DNA from 2 places in the Geobacillus sp. BMUD genome. Region 2 is predicted to be linked to the other one. Evidence: riboswitches for the same ligand, from Rfam matches in the RefSeq annotation. Region 2 holds a riboswitch; the other holds the start of a gene.
What was found. A riboswitch is a leader RNA that binds a small molecule or an ion and turns the genes downstream of it on or off. The one in region 2 is predicted to bind S-adenosylmethionine.
Positions count from the first base shown of each region.

Region 1: another riboswitch for S-adenosylmethionine. It lies ahead of mtnK (S-methyl-5-thioribose kinase); the one in region 2 lies ahead of metK (methionine adenosyltransferase).

Region 1 covers NZ_SDLA01000001.1:76,901-81,152, reverse strand. Annotated here, with positions in the region: gene ETC05_RS00365 (pyridoxal phosphate-dependent aminotransferase) at 1-109, opposite strand, end outside; gene ETC05_RS00360 (carbon-nitrogen family hydrolase) at 208-1,020, shown strand; SAM riboswitch class I at 1,115-1,283, shown strand; gene mtnK (S-methyl-5-thioribose kinase) at 1,423-2,613, shown strand; gene mtnA (S-methyl-5-thioribose-1-phosphate isomerase) at 2,684-3,751, shown strand; gene ETC05_RS00345 (sugar ABC transporter substrate-binding protein) at 3,738-4,252, shown strand, end outside.
Region 2 covers NZ_SDLA01000002.1:396,047-400,298, forward strand. Annotated here, with positions in the region: gene ETC05_RS05695 (tetraprenyl-beta-curcumene synthase family protein) at 1-476, opposite strand, end outside; gene ETC05_RS05700 (gamma carbonic anhydrase) at 817-1,347, shown strand; gene metK (methionine adenosyltransferase) at 1,556-2,770, opposite strand; SAM riboswitch class I at 2,900-3,014, opposite strand; gene pckA (phosphoenolpyruvate carboxykinase (ATP)) at 3,234-4,252, shown strand, end outside.

The DNA of each region.
Region 1 (4,252 bases), on a different contig from region 2:
TCACGTCGCATCCGGCTTTGATTTTCTCCCCAACTTTTGCGACAAGCGAGGCGAAAAATTGCTTTGGCAGCTGCTCAAGCAGCTCGGAAAAAGGAAATTCCATCGTCATCGCCCACACCTTCTTGAAAAATTCTTGAAATTCTAGTGCAAAATCATATATCGTAAAAAGCAAAATGTAAAGCAAATTTTTTATTGGGGTGAAACACAATGACCATCCGCATCGCTTGCCTCCAACTCGATATCGCGTTTGGCGATCCACAAACAAACGAACAGCGAGCCGAAACAGCCGTGCAATCCGCCGCCAAGGACGGCGCTGACATCATCGTCCTGCCGGAGCTATGGACGACCGGTTACGATTTAACGCGCTTAGATGAGATTGCCGATGACAACGCCGAACGGACGAAAGTATTCGTCTCCCGCCTGGCGCAAACGTACGGTGTTCATTTCGTCGCCGGCTCGGTCGCTAAAAAAACAGCAACCGGCGTGACGAACACGATGATCGTGGCTGACCGGAGCGGTCAAATCGTCAGTGAATACAGCAAGCTTCATCTGTTTCGGCTGATGGATGAACATTTGTATTTGCAGCCGGGAAGCAGCTTAGGTTTGTTTTCGCTCGACGGGGTTTCGTGCGCCGGGGTCATCTGCTATGACATCCGCTTTCCGGAGTGGATTCGCGCCCACACCTTAGCCGGGGCGGAAGTGCTGTTTGTCGTCGCCGAATGGCCGCTTCCCCGCCTGCACCATTGGCGGACGCTCCTGATGGCGCGGGCGATTGAAAACCAATGCTACGTCATCGCCTGCAACCGGGCGGGGCGCGACCCGAACAACGTGTTCGCCGGACATTCGCTCATCATTGATCCATGGGGCGAAGTGATCGCCGAGGCGGATGAGAAGCCTGGCATGGTCGCGGCGGACATTGACCCTGCGCTCGTTGCGGACGTCCGTACGCGCATCCCAGTATTTGCCGACCGCCGGCCGCATGACTACGAAGCGGCAAAAAAATTTTTCAAAACGTATTGACAATCGATGGATCGACCATGTATCATTCGAATCAAGCAACCAAACGATTGGGAACATCGCGAAAATTCCCAAAATTGAATACGAGAAACCGGTACTCTTATCAAGAGTTGGCTGAGGGAATTGGCCCAATGAAGCCCAGCAACCGACCGTAATGCTATCGTGAGATAGGGCGCACGCCAAGGGCGGCGCCGGAAGCGTTATGCTTCCGCAGGGCACGGTGCTAAGTCCAACAGAAAGACCGATGTCTTTCTGAAAGATAAGAGGCGCGAAGAATCCATGAATCTTCAAGCCTCTTTCATATGCGAAAGAGGCTTTTTCATTTGCCGAAAACGCCGAACTTCTGGTGCAGCGTCAACATCGGCATTTGAAAATGAGCGAAATGAAAAAAGGGGGAACATGAATATGACGACTGTGCAAACATCGGTTTACGAACCGCTGACCGAACCAAAGGCGGTGGCGCTCGCTGTCCGCCTCGGCTTGTTCCGCGACGGGGCGCCGCTTCTGTGCCGTGAGATCGGCGACGGAAACTTGAACCTTGTTTTTCATATCGTTGACCAAGCAACAAAGCAAGGCGTCATCATCAAACAAGCGCTGCCGTACGCGAAAGTTGTCGGGGAAAGCTGGCCGCTTACGTTAAAGCGCGCCGTCATTGAAAGCAACGCGCTGCGCACGTTTGCCAGCTATGTGCCGCAATACGTCCCGAAAGTCTACTATTCTGACGAATCGCTCGCCATCACGGTGATGGAAGATTTGTCTCGCCTGCAAATCGCGCGCAAAGGGCTGATCGAAGGGAAAACGTACCCGCTGTTGTCGCGGCATATCGGCGAATTCATCGCCAAAACGGCGTTTTACACGTCTGATTTCGGCATGAACCAGCAGGAGAAAAAGAAACTGGCGCAAAACTTCGTCAATCCGGAACTGTGCAAAATTACGGAAGACCTTGTCTTTACCGATCCGTTTTTCGACCATGACACGAACAACTTTGAGGACGAATTGCGCCCAGACGTTGAAGCGCTTTGGCAAGATGACCGCCTCCGCCTCGAAGCAGCGAAGCTGAAGCGCAAGTTTTTAACTGAAGCGGATGTACTGCTGCACGGAGACTTACACACTGGCAGCATTTTCGCCAGCGACGACGAAACGAAAGTGATCGACCCGGAATTCGCCTTTTACGGCCCGATCGGGTTTGACCTTGGCCAATTTTTCGCCAACTTGCTGTTAAATGCGTTGTCCCGCCCTGAATCGGAGCGCCGTCCGCTCTTTGATCATATCGACCGGACGTGGGACGTTTTTAAGTCTGTATTCTCGGAGCTTTGGCGCACCGAAAGCGTCGAAACGTACGCCGCGACGCCCGGACTGCTTGATGAGGTGCTGCGGCAGGCGTTCGTTGACGCCGTCGGTTTTGCCGGCTGCGAAGTCATCCGCCGGACGATCGGCCTCGCCCATGTGGCGGATCTCGACGGCATTGAACAAAAAGACGAACGGCTCGCTGCGAAACGGCACGCGCTCCGTCTCGGTCGCCGCCTGATCGTTGAGCGCACCGAACTGGCGGGAACGGACGGCTTCCGCCGCCTGTTCGTCGAAACGGAACGATGACACCCTCTGCCCGGGCCGGCCGTCCAACGCCAGCCCAGGCCAATCGACCAACCGAGAAAGGAAGACGACGATGAACTCATTTGTCATCCCGCGCTCTGTCGAATGGCGCGAGACGCATATCACGATTTTAAACCAGCAAAAACTGCCATCGGTCACCGAATACATCGACTTGCGTACAATCGAAGACGTCCATGAAGCGATCGCGACGTTGAAAGTGCGCGGGGCGCCGGCGATCGGCATCACGGCTGCCTACGGCTTGGCGCTCGCCGCCTCGCGCTATGAAACCGAAGCGGTGGACGAATTTCAGCGCCGCTTGCAACAAGACCGCGACTACTTAGCGAGCGCGCGCCCGACGGCCGTCAACTTGTTTTGGGCGCTCGACCGGCTCGTCGCCGCCGCGAACAGCGCCGCTTCCGTCAACGAAGCGAAAACAACGCTCATTCACGAAGCGATCCGCATCCAAATCGAAGATGAGGATGTGTGTCGCCGCATCGGTGAATACGCCTTGTCCCTTTTCCGCCCGGGCGACCGGGTGATGACGATTTGCAACGCCGGTTCGATCGCCACCGCCCGCTACGGGACGGCGCTCGCCCCGTTTTATTTGGCGAAAGAAAAAAGAATCGAGCTGTCCGTCTACGCCCTTGAGACACGTCCCGTTTTGCAAGGGGCGCGCCTGACCACATGGGAGCTGATGCAAGCAGGCGTCGATGTGACGCTTATTACCGACAACATGGCGGCGCAAACGATCAAGGCGAAACACATTAACGCCATCATCGTCGGCGCCGACCGGATCGCGCGAAACGGCGACACGGCGAACAAAATCGGCACGTTCGGTCTCGCTTTGCTCGCCCAATCGTTCGGCATTCCGTTTTACGTCGCCGCCCCGCTGTCAACGATCGACATCAAGACAAAAACAGGGGCGGACATCCCGATTGAAGAGCGCCATCCGGACGAAGTGACCCATCTCGCCGGCGTGCGCATCGCCCCGGAAGGCGTCAACGTGTACAACCCGGCGTTTGACGTGACGCCAAACGAACTCATTACCGCCATCATTACCGAAAAAGGCATCGTCCGCGGCCGTTACGAAACGGCGCTGCCATCGTTATTCGCAAAGGAGGAGCACCATGAAACAATTTAAGGCCTTATCGTTCCTTTTTCTTCTTTTCTTTGCTGTGTTCTCCATCGTAGCCGGCTGCACGAACGAGCAAGACGCCATGAGCGCCAAGCCGGCCAATGAAACGAAACAAACGAACAACAACGACGACGCATCGTCCAACAGCTCAACCGCCGCGAGCAGCGAGCAGGCGGCCATTCCGGAAAAACTGAAAAAACCGGTGAAAATCGCCGCCATTATGCAACTGTCGATCGGCACATTCTCCTCGCAATACATCGCCGGCGTGAAAGAACAAGTGCAAAAATTCGGCGGCGAAGTGCAAATTTACAACGCCGACAACGATTTGACAAAGATGGCATCGTATGTTGAAACGGCCATTACGCAAAATGTGGACGCCATTTTGCTTGACCACGGCCGCGCCGATGCGCTCGAAGGTCCGGTAAAAAAAGCCGTCGCCAAAGGCATTCCGGTTGTGGCGTTTGACAACGATTTGAACATTCCCGGCGTCACCGTCATCGACCAAGA
Region 2 (4,252 bases):
CGCACCGTCTCGAGCACCTCTTGGCACGTGCGCACAAGCGCCGGCAAATAGCCACCGTCTTCCTGTTCTCGGCGATGGCGGTAATAGTTCGACGGCTCCGCGCCGATCGTCAAAGCGTCCGGCATCGAATCGTGCAAGGCGCGAAAGTCGAGCGGATCAAGCGAGGTGCTGCGGTCGCACAAATTATCCAAATAATCGCTGATCGTCTGGTAAGCAACGATAAAGCGGATGCAATCCTCCATGTTTTCTCCGGCCAAGAGCGCCAAAATGGAGCCGCCTTCGCAATGGAACGTTTTTGAGGCGATGCTCGCGAGCGCCTGGCGCCGCAATTCCGGGTCAGGAATGCGCTCAGCTTGGCGCTGCCAATAGGCAAGCTCACGGTGGACAAGCGGAAGCACGTCACGATACACCGTTTTCATCAAGGCGATGGGGTTTTTCGGAATGTTCAATCGGCTCACCTCAGGTGCAAACACCATGGTCTCGTCTCCTAGCATTTCCATCTTATCGGCAACCAAAATCGTTTCGCGTCTGAACAGCCTGCAATCTCGTTTTCCAGTATTGCCATCCCTGCAGCTGGGGCAAACCATAAAAGGGGTTGGCAATGAAATGAAAAAGCCGCTCAAAAACGGTTTTTCTCACGTTGAGAAGTTTTGTGAAATTCGGATCTTCTTTCCCTATCCCAATCACTCATCGGGCGAAAAGAAACATTTTTCACCAATCCCGATTAGGCGTGCTCGCTTTCGTTGGCGATTTGGACGCAGCGTTGTACAATACATGGTGAACGATCGATTTTGAAACGGAAAGGAACGAACGCCCATGATTTACCCATACAAAGGCAAAACACCGCAAATTGCCGCATCCGCCTTTATCGCCGACTATGTGACGATCACCGGCGATGTCACCATCGGCGAAGAGACGAGCATTTGGTTCAATACCGTCATTCGCGGCGACGTAGCACCGACGGTGATTGGCAATCGGGTCAATATTCAAGATAACTCAATTTTGCATCAAAGTCCAAACAATCCGCTTATTATTGAGGACGGGGTGACGGTCGGCCATCAAGTCATTTTGCACAGCGCCATCGTTCGCAAAAACGCCTTGATCGGCATGGGCTCGATCATTCTGGACCGTGCAGAAATTGGGGAAGGCGCGTTTATCGGCGCCGGCAGTTTGGTGCCGCCAGGCAAAAAAATTCCGCCCAACACGCTCGCCCTCGGCCGGCCGGCGAAAGTCGTCCGCGAACTGACGGAAGACGACATCCGCGAAATGGAGCGCATCCGCCGCGAATATGTCGAGAAAGGACAGTATTACAAAGTACTGCAACAACAGCGGGCCAATCAGACCTAACCGGCGCCAGCGGCGGGAAGGTTGCCCCCATCGCCAAGCCCCTGCAGGCGCGTCCCCTGGCACAAACAGGCCAACGACAGAGGCAAACGGCCGTTGGCGACCGCTCACCGATCGCAGGGCCATCCATTCCCAGCACACGCCTATGCCAAAACAAAAAATAAAAAAGAGGGCGGCCGGCTATCGCCTGTAGGCCACCCTCTTTTTTTCTTTATTGTTTGTTCGCCAACGCCAACGCTTGTTCTTTCAACAAGGCGGCTTTGTCGGTGCGCTCCCACGGCAGGTCGATGTCCGTGCGCCCGAAATGGCCGTAAGCGGCCGTCTGTTTGTAAATCGGACGGCGAAGGTCGAGCATTTTGATGATGCCCGCCGGACGGAGATCAAAGTTGTTGCGGACGACTTCAATTAAAATGTCTTCGGACACTTTGCCGGTGCCGAATGTATCGATCGAAATCGAAACCGGGCGGGCGACGCCGATCGCGTAGGCGAGCTGCACTTCGCACTTGTCGGCAAGGCCAGCTGCGACGATGTTTTTCGCGACATAGCGGGCCGCATACGCTGCCGAACGGTCGACTTTCGTCGGGTCTTTGCCCGAGAACGCGCCGCCGCCGTGACGGGCGTAGCCGCCGTACGTATCGACGATGATTTTCCGCCCCGTCAACCCGGCATCCCCTTGCGGACCGCCGATGACGAACCGTCCGGTCGGGTTGATGAAATAGTTCGTGTTCTCATCCAGCAGCTCCGCCGGCACGACCGGTTTGATCACATGTTCTTTAATGTCGCGCTGGATTTGCTCTTGCGTAATTTCCGGATGGTGCTGTGCGGAAACGACGATCGTATCGACGCGCACCGGTTTACCGTTTTCATCATATTCGATCGTCACTTGCGTTTTCCCGTCTGGGCGCAAGTACGGCAAGACGTCCGTTTTGCGCACTTCCGCCAAGCGGCGCGCCAAGCGGTGCGCAAGCGAAATCGGCAGCGGCATCAATTCTTCCGTCTCATTGCAGGCGAACCCAAACATGAGCCCTTGGTCGCCGGCGCCGATCGCTTCAATTTCCTCGTCAGTCATCTGACCTTCGCGCGCCTCGAGCGCTCGGTCCACCCCCATCGCGATATCCGGCGACTGCTCGTCAATCGACGTGAGCACTGCGCACGTATCGGCGTCAAATCCGTACTTGGCGCGCGTATAGCCGATTTCGCGAACCGTATCGCGGACGATGCGCGGAATGTCCACATACGTCGACGTCGTAATTTCCCCGCTCACGAGCACCAGTCCGGTCGTGACGCTCGTTTCGCAAGCAACGCGGGCGTTCGGATCTTTTTCCAAGATGGCATCCAAAATCGCATCGGAAATTTGGTCGCAAATTTTATCCGGATGTCCTTCGGTTACAGATTCTGAAGTAAACAAGCGGCGTTTGGCTGACATTCGGTTTGTTTCCTCCTCTTGGCATAATGTGGCGACACGGAACTCATTTCCCTTTTTCGCTTCGCAATATAAAAAACCTTTCCTGTAACGGCTGAGGAAAGGTCATGGCAATCGTATTGCTTCCTTTCACTCTTATCGTTCAAGGACTGCGCCTTGCCACAGGTTAGCACCATTTCACACATGTACAGTTGTGACGGTTGCTGGGCTTCATCGGGCCTGTCCCTCCGCCGGCTCGGGATAAGAGTATCCGTTCAATGACTTATCTTATCGCAATGGAATCGGCAAAGTCAACTATCGAAATTCATTTTTTATTATTTCCAGTCATGAACATTCTTTCCTCAAAGAAATCGACACATTGGGAAAAATAAAGTTTGAAAAACCCACACAATTAGTATGGACTATTAATAAAAATGTGTTATACTATTTTCAAGAGTGATTCTAATAAAGAAGGCAGGTTTTGAACATGGGGATTGCCAATATGACCAATAAACTCGATCTCTTGCTGCAAAAACCGTACGTCCACCACCAACTGTCCGTCGCTGAACTCGTCGAAAAAGTGCTGCAACGGAAGGAAGGTCGGCTGACGCACACCGGCGCCGTCGCCGTCACGACCGGCAAGTACACGGGGCGGTCGCCCAAAGACAAATACATCGTCGAAGAACCGTCAACGAAGCAAACGATCGACTGGGGGACAATCAACCAGCCGATGTCTCCGGAGACGTTTGATAAACTGTACGACAAAGTGCTCGATTATTTAATGAAAAAAGATGAACTGTTCGTCTTTAAAGGCTTTGCCGGCGCCGATCCGAAATCCCGGCTGCCGATTCAAGTCGTGAACGAATTCGCCTGGCACAACTTGTTCGTCCATCAGCTGTTCATCCGGCCAAGCGCCGAAGAGCTCGCCGCGCATGAACCGCAATTCACCGTCATTTGCGCGCCGAACTTTAAGGCGAATCCAGCTGTGGACGGCACGCGCTCGGAAGCGTTCATCATCATCTCGTTTGAACGCCGCGTCGTCCTAATCGGCGGGACGGAGTACGCCGGCGAAATGAAAAAATCGATCTTTTCGGTGATGAACTATTTGCTGCCGGAACAAGGCATCCTGCCGATGCACTGCTCGGCCAACGTCGGCCAGGAAGGCGACGTCGCCCTCTTCTTCGGCTTGTCGGGAACCGGGAAAACGACGCTCTCGACCGATCCGAACCGCCGCTTGATCGGCGATGACGAACACGGCTGGTCGAGCCGCGGCATTTTCAATATCGAAGGCGGCTGCTATGCGAAATGCATCAACCTATCGCGCGAGAAAGAGCCGCAAATTTTTGACGCCATCGGCTTTGGCGCCGTGCTCGAAAACGTCGTTCTCGACGACGCGACGCGGGTGCCGGATTACGATGACGGCACATTGACGGAAAACACGCGCGCCGCCTACCCGCTTCAAGCGATCAAAAACATCGTCGACCCAAGCGTCGCCGGCCATCCATC